One region of the Sporolactobacillus sp. Y61 genome, then DNA from elsewhere that is predicted to be linked to it. Evidence: predicted binding sites of a transcription regulator. Region 1 holds the regulator's gene; the other holds the start of a gene.
What was found. The regulator CtsR, encoded in region 1, represses protease genes until heat stress. The targets are predictions, from matches to a motif close to ATGGTCAATAAAGGTCAAACA.
Positions count from the first base shown of each region.

Region 2: a site for CtsR is predicted at 5,247-5,267, ahead of clpP (ATP-dependent Clp endopeptidase proteolytic subunit ClpP). Genes of this name have one in related genera too.

Region 1 covers NZ_CP159510.1:672,566-680,548, forward strand. The annotation lists gene clpC (ATP-dependent protease ATP-binding subunit ClpC) at 1-1,635, opposite strand, end outside; gene ABNN70_RS03380 (CtsR family transcriptional regulator) at 1,953-2,414, opposite strand; tRNA gene ABNN70_RS03385 (tRNA-Ala) at 2,706-2,779, opposite strand; tRNA gene ABNN70_RS03390 (tRNA-Pro) at 2,807-2,880, opposite strand; tRNA gene ABNN70_RS03395 (tRNA-Arg) at 2,885-2,958, opposite strand; tRNA gene ABNN70_RS03400 (tRNA-Leu) at 2,975-3,063, opposite strand; tRNA gene ABNN70_RS03405 (tRNA-Gly) at 3,080-3,154, opposite strand; tRNA gene ABNN70_RS03410 (tRNA-Lys) at 3,193-3,267, opposite strand; tRNA gene ABNN70_RS03415 (tRNA-Thr) at 3,284-3,356, opposite strand; tRNA gene ABNN70_RS03420 (tRNA-Val) at 3,364-3,436, opposite strand; rRNA gene rrf (5S ribosomal RNA) at 3,442-3,558, opposite strand; rRNA gene ABNN70_RS03430 (23S ribosomal RNA) at 3,644-6,574, opposite strand; rRNA gene ABNN70_RS03435 (16S ribosomal RNA) at 6,756-7,983, opposite strand, start outside.
Region 2 covers NZ_CP159510.1:1,693,171-1,701,153, forward strand. The annotation lists gene trxB (thioredoxin-disulfide reductase) at 9-959, shown strand; gene rapZ (RNase adapter RapZ) at 1,269-2,132, shown strand; gene ABNN70_RS08020 (YvcK family protein) at 2,141-3,097, shown strand; gene whiA (DNA-binding protein WhiA) at 3,122-4,054, shown strand; gene ABNN70_RS08030 (HPr family phosphocarrier protein) at 4,074-4,334, shown strand; gene clpP (ATP-dependent Clp endopeptidase proteolytic subunit ClpP) at 4,601-5,185, opposite strand; tRNA gene ABNN70_RS08040 (tRNA-Arg) at 6,046-6,119, opposite strand; gene ABNN70_RS08045 (CotD family spore coat protein) at 6,353-6,835, shown strand; gene ABNN70_RS08050 (magnesium transporter CorA family protein) at 7,184-7,983, shown strand, end outside.

The sequences.
Region 1 (7,983 bases):
AAAGATAAATGAACCAATCGGACGTTTGGGATCTTTAAGACCTGCCCGTGCTCTCCGGACAGCGTGTGAAATTGCTGTGATCGCTTCATCCTGACCGATAACACGTTTGTGCAGAATTTCTTCCATATGCAGCAAACGCTCGCTCTCCTTCTGTTCCATACGGACGACAGGAATTCCTGTCCAGTTGGCAACAACCAGCGCAATGTCATTTGGAAGCACCTGGGTGTTTTCTTGCCCCTGTTTTTCTTTCCACTCTTTTTCGCAGAGATCTACCTGTTCTTTCAGCTTCTGCTCATGATCACGGAGTGAGGCGGCCTTCTCAAATTCCTGACTTTGAACTGCTGCATCCTTTTCTTTTTTCACCGTCTCAAGCTTCTGCTCCAGTTCTTTAAGGTTCGGCGGAGCCGTATAAGAACGCAGACGTACTTTAGATGAGGCCTCATCCATTAAATCAATCGCCTTATCGGGAAGGAAGCGGTCGGAAATATAGCGGTCTGAGAGGCGTACAGCGGCCTCTATCGCCTCATCCGTAATCTTAACCCGATGATGCGCTTCATAACGGTCGCGAAGTCCCTTTAATATCAGGACTGACTGTTCCTTTGTCGGCTCTTTAACTGTAATCGGCTGGAATCGGCGTTCAAGAGCCGCATCTTTCTCAATATACTTTCTATACTCATCAATAGTTGTGGCTCCGATACACTGCAATTCTCCGCGGGACAGAGAGGGTTTAAGAATGTTCGAAGCATCTATTGCCCCTTCAGCACCACCCGCACCAATCAGCGTATGAAGTTCGTCGATGAACAGAATGATATTGCCCGCCTGTCTGATTTCATCCATTACTTTTTTCAGCCGATCTTCAAACTCCCCGCGGTATTTTGTTCCGGCCACAACAGTTCCCATATCTAATGTCATGACCCGTTTGTCACGGAGAATCTCGGGCACTTCATTATTATCAATTTCCTGTGCCAGGCCTTCTGCAACAGCGGTTTTCCCGACACCCGGTTCTCCGATCAGAACCGGGTTATTTTTCGTTCTTCTGCTCAGTACTTCAATCACCCGTTCAATTTCCTTACTTCTTCCGATAACCGGATCCAGGTTTCCTTCACTGGCCATAGAAGTCAGGTCCCTTGCCAGGCTGTCCAGAGTCGGCGTGCTGGCATGAGCTGCATTGCGGCTCTGTGAACCACCGGACGTAGCTTCATGACTCCCAAGCAGCTGTAAAACCTGCTGTCTTGCCTTATTCAGGCTGACACCCAGATTATTGAGTACCCGGGCAGCCACGCCTTCACCTTCACGTATCAGTCCAAGCAGAATATGTTCTGTACCCACGTAAGAATGACCAATCTTTCGTGCTTCATCCATTGACAATTCAATGACCCTTTTTGCTCTGGGCGTATAGTGTGGCGTCTGAACCGTTTCGCTCCCGCGTCCGATCAGTGCCTCCACTTCCTTCTGGATTTTCTCCGGACTGAGGTTCAACGCCTTAAGCGCCTTGGCTGCGATACCGTCACCTTCCCGGACCAAACCAAGAAGAATATGTTCCGTGCCGATATTATTATGACCAAGTCTCATGGCTTCTTCCTGAGAGAGTGCGAGCACTTTTTGAGCGCGTTCTGTAAATCGTCCAAACATCATGATTGTGGCCCCCTTTTCATATCCACTGTCCGCAGGATGGATCACATGATTAAAAAAGAACCTTAACTGTACCTTATTCGAAAAGCTCCTCCGTTGACCACATCCCGCCGACTACCGGGTATCAGACAGGAATACTCTTTCCTGTTCTGTCTATTGTAGTGAACATTCTGTAATGGTTCAACCAAAGTCACTCCAGCTGTCCGTTTTGCATCACTTTATTTTCAACCACTTACTTATTATTTCTGCACCCTGCTGAAAAATTCCTTCATTCCCTGCCAACAAAAAATATCGGGATCCATGCTCAGGGTGCTGCCTGATCAGCGTCTGTACGTCAGTGACTGCAACATCGCCTTTAAAATATTCGCACGCATTTCGTCTCTTATCGGGATACCAAAATCGAGCACACCACGATCAGTAGCGCTGAGCATCAGCCTTGCTTCCCTTTCGCTGATGACATCTTCTTCCAGAAGATGAACAATAATCGAGTCGGCCATATTCTCAGTCAGACTGTAGTCAATTAAATGAATCATTTCATCAATTAAGTCGGCATCTGTGACGGGACGGACTTTGATCACCTGAATATAACCACCACCACCCCGTTTACTTTCAACGACATATCCTCTTTCAACAGAAAAACGGGTTTTTAAAACATAATTAATCTGGGAGGGAACACACTGAAATTTTTCAGCTAGCTCACTTCGTTTAATCTTAATCGCATCATCACCTGAGTCCAGTATATCCTTAATGTATTTTTCAATAATATCTGAAATGTTCCTCATCGGGGCACCATCTCCCTGACCTTGACTAACTTTGACTATAATTTTATTATGTATGTATTTGCAAAAATAATCAACCTCTGTCATCCCCAATTTGGAAAAATAACGGAACAGGAAGAACTTATGGAGGAGAAATTTGAGGGAGCCTGTCAGCTGTCAGAAGCTTTACTTATCTAAAAATTCTTCCCTGCAAAATTCCCGGCATTCATAAAAGATAAAAAAATTTACGTTGCTTCTTTAACGAGACGGAAGCACCGTAAATTTCACTTTAACTTCATATAACAAAGCTGTAAGTGGAGCCTGGGAGGATCGAACTCCCGAACCTCCTGCGTGCAAAGCAGGCGCTCTCCCGGCTGAGCTAAGGCCCCATTCGGACAAAATCCTGTATAAAAAAATCGGGAAGACAGGATTTGAACCTGCGACCCCCACGTCCCGAACGTGGTGCTCTACCAAGCTGAGCCACTTCCCGAAAATGCGCCCTAGAGAACTCGAATCCCCAACCTTCTGATCCGTAGTCAGACGCTCTATCCAATTGAGCTAAGGGCGCAAAATAACAGAATAAATGGTGCCGAGGGCCGGACTCGAACCGGCACGGTAGTCACCTACCGCAGGATTTTAAGTCCTGTGCGTCTGCCAATTTCGCCACCCCGGCACACTGGTAAATGAAATGGAGCGGAAGACGGGATTCGAACCCGCGACCCCCACCATGGCAAGGTGGTGTTCTACCACTGAACTACTTCCGCAATATGTAATATCCGGAATGAATAAATATAATAACAAATGGTGAGCCACGAAGGATTTGAACCTTCGACCCTCTGATTAAAAGTCAGATGCTCTACCCCTGAGCTAGTGGCTCACACAGATTAAAACAGTGCCGGTCAGAGGACTTGAACCCCCAACCTACTGATTACGATTCAGTTGCTCTACCAATTGAGCTAGACCGGCATGAAAATGGAGGATATAGGGCTCGAACCTATGACCCTCTGCTTGTAAGGCAGACGCTCTCCCAGCTGAGCTAATCCTCCATATCGCCTGGCAGTGACCTACTCTCACAGGGGGACAGCCCCCCACTACCATCGGCACAGAAGAGCTTAACGACCGTGTTCGGGATGGGAACGGGTGTGACCTCTTCGCTATGACCGCCAGACTTGAAAATCACCCGGGGTCGGGCGACCCCTCAAAACCGGTAACGAAAGATACAGCACGTCTTTTTTCCTTCTGTCCGCTGACTTTGGGTTAAGCCCTCGGCCGATTAGTATCTGTCCGCTTCACGCGTCACCGCGCTTCCACTCCAGACCTATCCACCTCATCATCTCTGAGGGGCCTTACCAGCTTAAAGCTGTGGGAAATCTCATCTTGGAGGGGGCTTCATGCTTAGATGCTTTCAGCACTTATCCCGTCCACACATAGCTACCCAGCGTCTGCTCCTGGCGGAACAACTGGTACACCAGCGGTGTGTCCATCCCGGTCCTCTCGTACTAAGGACAGCTCTCCTCAAATTTCCTGCGCCCGCGACGGATAGGGACCGAACTGTCTCACGACGTTCTGAACCCAGCTCGCGTACCGCTTTAATGGGCGAACAGCCCAACCCTTGGGACCTACTTCAGCCCCAGGATGCGATGAGCCGACATCGAGGTGCCAAACCTCCCCGTCGATGTGAACTCTTGGGGGAGATAAGCCTGTTATCCCCAGGGTAGCTTTTATCCGTTGAGCGATGGCCCTTCCATGCGGTGCCACCGGATCACTAAGCCCGACTTTCGTCCCTGCTCGACTTGTGGGTCTCGCAGTCAAGCTCCCTTGTGCCTTTACACTCTGCGAATGATTTCCAACCATTCTGAGGGAACCTTTGGGCGCCTCCGTTACCTTTTGGGAGGCGACCGCCCCAGTCAAACTGCCTGCCTGACACTGTCTCCGGACCGGATCACGGTCCCGGGTTAGAATGTCGGTATCGAAAGGGCAGTATCCCACCGGCGCCTCAGCCGAACCTGGCGGTCCGGCGTCAAAGGCTCCTGCCTATCCTGTACAATCGATACCCACATCCAATATCAGGCTGCAGTAAAGCTCCATGGGGTCTTTCCGTCCTGTCGCGGGTAACCTGCATCTTCACAGGTACTATAATTTCACCGGGTCTCTCGTTGAGACAGTATCCAAATCGTTACACCTTTCGTGCGGGTCGGAACTTACCCGACAAGGAATTTCGCTACCTTAGGACCGTTATAGTTACGGCCGCCGTTTACTGGGGCTTCGGTTCAAAGCTTCTCCCCGAAGGGATGACCTCTCCTCTTAACCTTCCAGCACCGGGCAGGTGTCAGCCCCTATACATCACCTTTCGGTTTAGCAGAAACCTGTGTTTTTGGTAAACAGTCGCTTGGATCTTTTCACTGCGGCTCAGAGGGCCCGAAGGCCCTTTGAGCACCCCTTCTCCCGAAGTTACGGGGTGATTTTGCCGAGTTCCTTAACGAGAGTTCTCCCGAGCGTCTCAGAATTCTCTTCTTGCCCACCTGTGTCGGTTTGGGTACGGGCGCTGGTTCACTCGCCAGAGGCTTTTCTAGGCAGTGTAGGTTGTGGCCCTTCGGTACTTAAATTTCCCTCCTCATCACCGTCCGGCCTCAGACAGCGGGATTTGCCTCGCTGCCGGCCTCGCGGCTTGAACGCACGCTTCCATCCGTGCGCTGACCTCGCCTTCCTGCGTCCCCCCTTCACTCAAACGTGTTCCAGCGGTACAGGAATATCCACCTGTTGTCCATCGCCTACGCCTTTCGGCCTCGGCTTAGGCCCCGACTGACCCTGGGCGGACGAACCTTCCCCAGGAACCCTCGGGCTTTCGACGGAGGAGATTCTCACTCCTCTTTTCGTTACTCATACCGGCATTCTCACTTCCAGACGCTCCAGCCTGCCTTCCGGCAGACCTTCCCGGCCTCTGGAACGCTCCCCTACCATGACTCTGAAAGAGTCATCCGCGGCTTCGGTGCTGCGCTTAGCCCCGTTACATTTTCGGCGCGGCGCCACTCGACCAGTGAGCTATTACGCACTCTTTAAATGGTGGCTGCTTCTGAGCCAACATCCTGGTTGTCTGGGCAACGCCACATCCTTTCCCACTCAGCGCAAACTTAGGGACCTTAGCCGGCGGTCTGGGCTGTTTCCCTTTCGACGACGGATCTTATCACTCGCCGTCTGACTCCCGGAGCCTGAGCGTCTGGCATTCGGAGTTTGACTGAACTCGGTAATCCTGTGGGGACCCCTTATTCAATCAGTGCTCTACCTCCAGACCTCTTTCTCCGAGGCTAGCCCTAAAGCTATTTCGGGGAGAACCAGCTATCTCCGTGTTCGATTGGCATTTCACCCCTACCCACACCTCATCCCCGCATTTTTCAACATGCGTGGGTTCGGGCCTCCATCCAGTGTTACCTGGACTTCACCCTGGACATGGGTAGATCACACGGTTTCGGGTCGGCAACCCTGAACTCATTCGCCCTCTTCAGACTCGCTTTCGCTGCGGCTCCGCCTCTCCGGCTTAACCTTGCTCAGAATCGCCACTCACCGGTCCATTCTACAAAAGGTACGCTGTCACCCCCGAAGGGGCTCCAACTACTTGCAGGCACACGGTTTCAGGATCTCTTTCACTCCCCTTCCGGGGTGCTTTTCACCTTTCCCTCACGGTACTGGTTCACTATCGGTCACTGGGGAGTATTTAGCCTTGGGAGACGGTCCTCCCGGCTTCCGACGGGGTTTCTCGTGTCCCGCCGTACTCAGGATCCACTCCGGAGAGCGCGCCTCTTCGGCTACAGGGCGTTTGCCTTCTTCGGCCGGCCCTTCCAGGCCGTTCGCCTGAAACGCGCTTTTCTGACTCCATGCGGAGTGTCCTACAACCCCAGGGGGCAAGCCCCCTGGTTTGGGCTGTTTCCTTTTCGCTCGCCACTACTCGGGAAATCGCATTTGCTTTCTCTTCCTCCGGGTACTGAGATGTTTCAGTTCCCCGGGTCTGCCTTGACGCCCCTATGGATTCAGTGCGTCATCCTGTCCGTCAGGACAGGGGGTTTCCCCATTCGGAAATCTCCGGATCAAAGCCCACTTACAGCTCCCCGGAGCTTATCGGAGTTCGTTCCGTCCTTCATCGGCTCCCAGTGCCAAGGCATCCACCGTGTGCCCTTTAAAACTTAACCACCGACACAATCATTGATCATGTCCTGGACAAAATGGAATTCTTGACGTGTTTTCTGTATCTTTCGTTATCCAGTTTTCAAGGATCGTCCCGCGTGCCCTGCGGCACGCCGGGTATTGAAGGAATGACTCCTTCAAAACCAAACAAAAGCGCAAACGTTTCGCTATCGATCGTTTCCTTAGAAAGGAGGTGATCCAGCCGCACCTTCCGATACGGCTACCTTGTTACGACTTCACCCCAATCATTTGTCCCACCTTCGGCGGCTGGGCCCATAAAGGTTCCCGCACCGACTTCGGGTGTTACAAACTCTCGTGGTGTGACGGGCGGTGTGTACAAGGCCCGGGAACGGATTCACCGCGGCATGCTGATCCGCGATTACTAGCAATTCCGGCTTCATGCAGGCGGGTTGCAGCCTGCAATCCGAACTGGGGGCGGCTTTATGGGATTGGCTCAGCCTCGCGGCCTCGCTGCCCTTTGTACCGCCCATTGTAGCACGTGTGTAGCCCAGATCATAAGGGGCATGATGATTTGACGTCATCCCCACCTTCCTCCGGTTTGTCACCGGCAGTCACCCTCGAGTGCCCAACTGAATGCTGGCAACCAGGGTCAAGGGTTGCGCTCGTTGCGGGACTTAACCCAACATCTCACGACACGAGCTGACGACAACCATGCACCACCTGTCACTTCGTCCCCGAAGGGGAAAACCCGATCTCTCGGGCGGTCGAAGGATGTCAAGACCTGGTAAGGTTCTTCGCGTTGCTTCGAATTAAACCACATGCTCCACTGCTTGTGCGGGCCCCCGTCAATTCCTTTGAGTTTCAGCCTTGCGGCCGTACTCCCCAGGCGGAATGCTTAATGTGTTAACTTCAGCACTAAGGGGTTGGACCCCCTAACACCTGGCATTCATCGTTTACGGCGTGGACTACCAGGGTATCTAATCCTGTTCGCTCCCCACGCTTTCGCACCTCAGCGTCAGTAACAGACCAGAGAGCCGCCTTCGCCACTGGTATTCCTCCACATCTCTACGCATTTCACCGCTACACGTGGAATTCTACTCTCCTCTTCTGTACTCAAGCTCCCCAGTTTCCAATGCCCGCCTGCAGTTGAGCTGCAGAATTTCACATCAGACTTAAGAAGCCGCCTGCGCGCGCTTTACGCCCAATAATTCCGGACAACGCTTGCCACCTACGTATTACCGCGGCTGCTGGCACGTAGTTAGCCGTGGCTTTCTGGCCGGATACCGTCACGACGCGGACATTTCCTCCCGCATCCGTTCTTCTCCGGCAACAGAGCTTTACGATCCGAAAACCTTCTTCGCTCACGCGGCGTTGCTCCATCAGACTTTCGTCCATTGTGGAAGATTCCCTACTGCTGCCTCCCGTAGGAGTTTGGGCCGTGTCTCAGTCCCAA
Region 2 (7,983 bases), 1.0 Mb from region 1:
GATATACATTGGCCGAAGACGAGAAAATTTATGATGTCCTGATTGCCGGAGCAGGTCCGGCAGGGATGACTGCAGCGGTCTATGCTGCCAGAGCAAACATGACAACGATTATGGTAGAACGGGGCATTCCGGGAGGACAGATGGCCAACACAGAAGCTGTTGAAAATTATCCCGGGTTTGAATCGATCCTGGGCCCTGACCTTTCCAATAAGATGTTTGAGCATGCCAAGAAGTTTGGTACCAAATATGCTTATGGGGACATTAAAGAGATTCGCGATGGAAAGGAATATAAAACCGTGGACTGCGGCAGCAAGGTTTATAAAGCCCGTACCGTGATTGTGACAACCGGAGCCGAGTACCGGAAACTTGGTGTTCCCGGTGAAAAGGAATTTGCCGGACGTGGCGTTTCCTACTGTGCGGTCTGTGACGGTGCTTTCTTTAAGGGGAAGAAGCTGGCGGTTATCGGAGGCGGCGATTCGGCGGTTGAAGAAGGGACTTATCTCACGCGCTTTGCTTCGAGTGTCACGATTATTCACCGCCGCGACGCATTGCGTGCGCAGAAAATCCTGCAGAACCGGGCTTTCAATAATGAAAAAGTTGATTTTATCTGGAATACCATCTGCACAGAGATTAAAGGTAAGGATGGAAAAGTATCGAGCCTTGTTCTGCACAATAAGAAGTCGGGTGAGGATTCTGAATTCCCGGTAGACGGCGTATTCATCTATGTCGGGATGAATCCTCTCTCTAAAGCCGTCGAGAATCTGAACATCACCGATGAGCACGGATACATTGTGACGAATGAACAGATGGAGACGCGCGTACCTGGTATTTTCGCTGCAGGCGACGTGCGCCAGAAAGACCTTCGCCAGATTGTAACAGCAACCGGCGATGGAAGTATTGCAGCTGATAATGCTCAGAAGTATGTTGAGAAACTCAAGGATGCTTCGGCGGTTAGCTGATGTGAGGTGCGCCTGGACAATGTGCCTTTGGTCGCAGTCGTAAAGCGCCTTTTCAGCTCCAGTATTATCCATCTTTAATCTTGATGTAACGGTTCTGAAATGAAAATGGGGTATCATAAAATTGAATTGACCCCCCTTGTTATTAATAAATCATTTACGGCGCGAAAGTCATTCCGTGCTGTTTTTTTTTGCAGCCATTTTCCAAAGCCTTCCTGATTCACGGGTTTTCGAGTATACTGAAAGAAGAAGTGACAGGAGTCCTGATGACTCAGCATTTCCGAAATTCAGAGGCGATGGGAAGGATCATGGATGAAAGACATTCAAGTGGTGATTATAACAGGAATGTCCGGTGCCGGAAAGACTGTTGCGACACGGATTTTCGAGGACCTGGGTTATTTCTGTATTGATAATCTGCCTCCAACCCTGATGCCGAAATTTATTGATTTGATTCAGGATTCGGACTCGGATAAATTAAACAAAGTGGCTCTGGTTATGGATCTGCGCGGGCGGGAATTTTTCGATTCATTGTTTTCATCACTGGACGCGTTAAGCAGGTTAGATAAAATCAGACCTAAAATTTTATTTCTGGATGCGAAAGATCAGACACTCGTCAGAAGGTATAAAGAGACACGCCGATCCCATCCGATGTCGCCGCAGAGTCGGCCGATAGACGGTATCCGGCGTGAACGGGAGAAACTTGAAGAGGTTAAAGGGCTGGCACAGTACTATATTGATACAACCGATTTGTCTGCACGGCAGCTACGCGACCGGATCATCAGTGAATTTGATTCGGAAAGTGCATCTTTTCGCGTGAACCTGCTTTCGTTTGGATTTAAATATGGTCTTCCGATCGATGCGGATCTTGTGTTTGACGTCCGCTTTCTGCCCAATCCGTATTATGTCAGACATATGCGTGACCGGACGGGTCTGGATGCGGATATCTCGGAGTATGTGCTTAAGTGGACAGAGACCCGGCAGTTTCTAAAGAAATTAACTGATTTGCTGCACTTTATGCTCCCTCAGTATAAACGGGAAGGGAAGGGACAGCTGGTGATCGCCATAGGCTGTACGGGCGGGAAACATCGCTCGGTAGCTCTGACGGAATGGCTCGGCAAGACTCTTTCAGCTGACTATCCGACGAGTGTGTCGCACCGGGACATTAAGAGAGGATAGTTGAGACCATGACGGTACGAAAAAAAGTTGTTGCGATCGGCGGGGGTACAGGACTGCCTGCCGTGCTCCGTGGCCTGAAGCATTATCCCGTAGATATTACGGCGATTGTAACTGTTGCAGATGACGGCGGAAGCAGTGGTATGCTCCGGAACGAACTGCGCATTCCGCCTCCTGGCGACATCCGCAATGTGCTCGTTTCGTTGTCTGACGTAGAACCGATATTTGAAAAGCTGCTTCAGCACCGCTTTAAGACAGAAAGCGGGCTGAACGGCCATTCTCTGGGTAATCTCCTGATCGCCGCACTGACCTCGATCACCGGTGACTTCGTTAAGGGAGTCAGGGAAATGAGCCACATTCTGAATGTACATGGAGAAGTCCTCCCGGCGGCCGATCAGAGCATCATTCTCGGAGCAGTGATGCATGACGGAACGATCGTTGAAGGTGAGTCCAGTATTCCAAAGGTTAAGAAAAAGATCAAAAAGGTCTTTTTAAAACCGGATCATATACGGCCGCTGCCGGAAAGCGTCAAGGCGATCAGGGAGGCTGATCTGATTACGCTTGGACCGGGGAGCCTTTATACAAGTGTGTTACCTAACCTGCTCGTACCTGGACTGGCCGGAGAGATTGCCCGGTCAAAAGCGCAAAAAGTGTATGTGTGTAATGTGATGACCCAGATGGGGGAGACGGATGGATTTTCTGCATCGGATCATGTGGCCGTGATGAATCAGCATGTGGGTACCCCTTTTCTTGATACGATTATCGTAAACAATCAACCGATTGCGCCGGATATCCTGAAGCGTTATGCTGCAGAAAAGGCAGAACCGGTTTCTGTTGACCGTGATAAGCTGGAGGCAGAGGGCCTGAGAGTGATCAGTGCGCCTGTGATCCGGACGACAGGTGGGGTCATACGACATAACGAAGCGGCGATTGCGCAGCTTCTGATGACTTTGTTTTCCGGGGAATAAGTTAAAGTTGCGGGAGGGCTGCCGATGTCATTCGCTGCAGACACAAAAAAAGAGCTGACCATGCTTGAAGTTAAGGATTGCTGCGCCAGAGCAGAACTTGCTGCGCTGACGCGAATGAATGGATTTATCACCATTCGCAGCAAACGCGTTGAACTGGACATTGCAACGGAAAATGCAGCGATATCCCGACGCATCTACCGTCTGATCAAGCAGGTCTATCATTACCAGATTGAGATCCTTGTCCGTAGAAAAATGCGACTGAAAAAGAATAATGTTTATATTGTCAGACTGAAAGAGTCGGCCCGTCCGTTTCTGCGGGATCTGGAGATTATCGACGACCAGGGACAGTTTACCAGAGAAATTGCTCCGGATCTGGTTAAGCAGAAATGCTGCCGCAGATCGTATCTGCGCGGTGCTTTTCTGGCAGGAGGCTCGCTGAATCATCCGGAATCTTCCTATCATCTGGAAATTTTCTCAAATTATGAAGATCATATCCGTTCTTTGGCTAAACTGATGAATACATTCGAACTGAATGTCAAAGTACTCCCAAGAAAAAACGGGTATATTATTTATATGAAAGAAGGCGAGAAGATTACCGATTTTCTGAGCATCATCGGAGCGAACCGGGCACTCTTCTACTTTGAAGACATCCGGATCGTGAAAGATATGCGTAACTCCGTCAATCGTCTGGTTAACTGTGAAACAGCAAATTTGAATAAAACGGTTGGGGCAGCCATACGTCAGACGGAGAATATCCGTCTGATTGAAAAGAGCATCGGTCTGGATGAGCTTCCGCATAAACTGCGTGAAATCGCTGAGCTCCGTCTCAAGCATCCGGATATTACGCTAAAAGAACTGGGTGAATTGCTCGGCGAACCGATCAGCAAATCAGGAATCAACCACCGTTTCAGGAAACTGGATACCATTGCAAACAGAATCAGACAGGGGCAGAAATAAATGAAAGGGGGGAAAGCATATGGTGAACAAAAGGGTCACCGTTCAGTTGCGGGAAGGTCTTCAGGCCCGCCCGGCAGCGCTTTTTGTCCAGGAAGCCGGACGTTTTCATTCGCACGTGACACTTGAGAAAGACGGGAAGGTCGCCAATGTAAAAAGCATTATGGGCGTCATGAGCGTCGCTCCGGCTTTCGGTGAAGAGATCGTCCTTGCGGCGGATGGACCGGATGAACAGGAAGCGCTGGACACCCTGTCGTCTTTTATTGAAAATCAGAAGGGATAATATTTTATTGCGGCTTGTTTTGTAAGCGTTATCCTTCAGGAACGGGCAGTACCCCGCAGGGAGGGTACATAAACATGCCCGGCTGGGCGATCACTGCCCGCAGCAGCCCGAGGGGTTCAACGAACAATCAGTGGTGGATGAAGCCCCACTGATTGGCGTTTCACCTTACTTGAGACTTGCGAGATAAGTGAGACGGCCTGAGTATAAGTAAAAAACCCGGAATGCAGCCTGTAAGCTGTATTCCGGGTTTCCTTTTTTTGCCTTCTTTATCGGGACGTCGTCAGAATCTCATCGATCAGACCATATTTTTTAGAATCTTCAGCTGACATGAAGTTGTCGCGGTCCGTATCCCGCGCAATGACTTCATAAGGCTGTCCGGTCCGTTCGGAATAGATATGATTCAGCTTCTCACGGATTTTCAGAATCCGTTTGGCATGAATTTCCATGTCCGATGCCTGTCCCTGCATGCCGCCGAGCGGCTGGTGAATCATGATTTCACTGTTCGGAAGGGCGAAACGTTTCCCTTTCTCTCCTGCTGTCAGCAGGAAACTGCCCATGGATGCCGCCATCCCGATGCAGATTGTGGAAACATTGGGTTTGACGTACTGCATCGTATCATAGATCGCCATCCCTGCGGTAATTGATCCACCAGGGCTGTTAATGTAAAGCGAAATATCTTTTTCGGAATCTTCAGCAGCAAGAAACAGCAACTGAGCGACTACAGCATTTGCCACATTATCATCAATAGCTGTTCCCAGCATGATGATTCGGTCCTTCAGCAGCCGGGAATAAATGTCGTAAGCACGCTCACCACGGTTTGTCTGTTCAATAACTGTCGGTATTAAAGGCATGATACTGACCTCCATTCAATCAAGTGTGTGACTTTCTTTAACCAGAATCAATCATACCGTAATGGTCAATATAGGTCAAATATTTTGGGCTTTTGACGATGTTCATTTTTTTTCGCGCCAATCTAAGGGGTGCAACTTTACCAGATTGCCAAAGGTTTGCCCTCCTGGCCGGGCAAATCTTCTTCAGCGGTTTGTGATCCTTTTCGAGGCTGCCGCAGACTATCTTCCATCTTGCAGGGGTTTTCATCTCACTTAACTTGTCATCAGATGTTTTGTCCTGAGAGCAAAAAGGAAAATAAGCGGATATTTTCCGGTAAGGGGCAGAACGGAAATCTTTCCGAGTGTATATAAGCGGAAATTTTCCGATTATGCCAGGCAAAAAGCTCCATTTTCCATTTCTCCAGTCAATAAGCGGAATCTCTCCGTCTATTTTAACTGTTTTTAGATCGAATTTCTTAAGTAAGCGGAATTTTTCCGCCTATTCATCTGATCATGCACGAACCTGATCCCCAACCGACAAGAGTGGATCCCGGGTACTCTCCTTCCTTATTTTTGACCCTGCGACTTCAGACTTGCCCCTGTTTTGGCAGAAAATCACTTCAAAACTCCTTATCATCCCCTCTGACACAAGGGGTTCCCCACATCCTAAAAGGCTCTTTTACACGAAAACGGCGATCAGGCAAGCTGATCCTGCCAAAGAGGGAGTTTCGCGGGAAGCAGGGGTATACTGAAGAAAATTTGCCGGGAGGCCAGTTGCCGGAGTTCAGTCTGGTCCTGTAACCTGACAAAATTTGTACTTTCCTTATAGTATAAATAAAAAGATCAGCCATATACCCGATGGCTGATCTCCTGAAATAAAATGCGCTCGAAGGGATTCGAACCCCCGACACATGGTACCGGAAACCATTGCTCTGTCCAGCTGAGCTACGAGCGCATAATTGAATTTCTACTGCTGACAATTGTCTATTTTAAGCGATACCGACTTTTTTTGCAAGTATAAAAAAGGTTATTTCTTCTCAGGAGTAAAAAAAGGAGGGGAAGCAGCTGCCCGTCAGAATCAAATGCCTATTTTTATCAGATCGCGGAAAACTGGGTATTCATACCAGGCAAGGCAAATCCCCGGTTCATAGGCTATAAGTGTATTCAAATCGATGAGGAGGAAAAATCATGGAGGTCTCGCCTTATTCGAATCAACACCCGATGCCGGTCAATCCTTATGCACATCACGAGAATAAATACCCTGCTATGAAACCGGAAATGAAACCAGTGAACAAACCTGCCGTTTCACCTGCGTCAAAGGGAAAATGCGGGAACATGCCGGTGATGAGTCCAGCTGGAAAATCGCATGCCGGAGGGATGGGCATGCATCCGGGAGCGATGTCTCCTGCTACGGGTCCAGTGACTCACGGGAAGCCACTACACTGCCCGCCGACACAGGGTGGATCATTTTTTGATCCACAGTCCGTCAATGTGACAGACGTTTATAAACCGGTTGTTGTCCGGCATATCCATCCTATGCACACACAGATCAGAACGCATTTTGTTTATGAGCACCAGCATTTTTACCCACAGTCGGTTTCCCATACATGCGATGAACGCCATTTTGATGTGCAGTGCGGCAAGCCCTGCTTCCCAAGGCCGCATTGCTAAAGAAAAGACAGACACAGAATCTGATTGCTGCCCGGAAGCAGCGGTCAGATTTTTTTTTTTTGACAGGCAGATTTTCAGAAGATTGACCTCTCACTTTATTTGTTTTATTTGCTTCGGACATGTATTATTAAGAATGTCTGCTGAAACGTTTTCGACAGTCAAAATAACCCCGAAAGGTGCAGGGAGATGATCATTGAATGAGTTCCGACAGTTCGCCCAGGCCGAACCCTGGCCCAGGATGGCAGAGGGAAGCTTTCATACCAGCTGAATACCGGCATTCATTATTTGATCCATTATCCCTGCCGGCCGGGTAACTGAAAGCTTCCTCAAAAATGAGGAGGTGGCATCATGATTGATATTTATTTAACAGATGAACAGGATAATCTGGTACAGAAAGATGAACTGGCCAAAGGGTGCTGGATCAACCTCACCCGGCCGTCGGAAATTGAAGTGGGTAAGGTTGTTAAGGGAACCGGCATTCCGTCGGATTTCATCCGTGACTCACTGGATGATGATGAACGGTCCCGAATTGAAAAGGAAGACGATACGGTGCTGATTATCGTTGACTTTCCTGTGCTGGTGCAGGATGAGTCAGATTCGGCTCCTTATGATACGATCCCGCTTGGTATCATTGTCACACCGCTTTACTTTGTCACTGTCTGCCTGCAGAGCAACCCGGTTGTCGAGGATTTTATCAATAATAAAATCAAAAATTTTTTCACTTATAAAAAAACACGTTTTACTCTGCAGATCCTCTACGCGATCGCAAGATATTATCTGAGATATCTGCGTACAATTGACCGGAGGACGGCCGCTATTGAGCGGGAACTGCATGAATCGATGCGAAATAAGGAATTATTCGATCTGCTGAGTCTGGAAAAAACGCTCGTCTATTTTACAACTTCATTGAAATCAAATAGTATCGTGATGGAAAAAATGACGAAGCAGCGTTTCCTGAGGATGTATGAGGACGATCAGGATTTACTGGAAGATGTGATCATCGAAATCAAACAGGCTATTGAAATGTCGGAAGTGCACAGTAATATCCTGAGCGGGATGATGGATGCGTATGCTTCCGTCATTTCGAACAATGTCAACGTGGTCATGAAGTTTCTGACCACCATTACGATTGTGCTTTCCATCCCGAC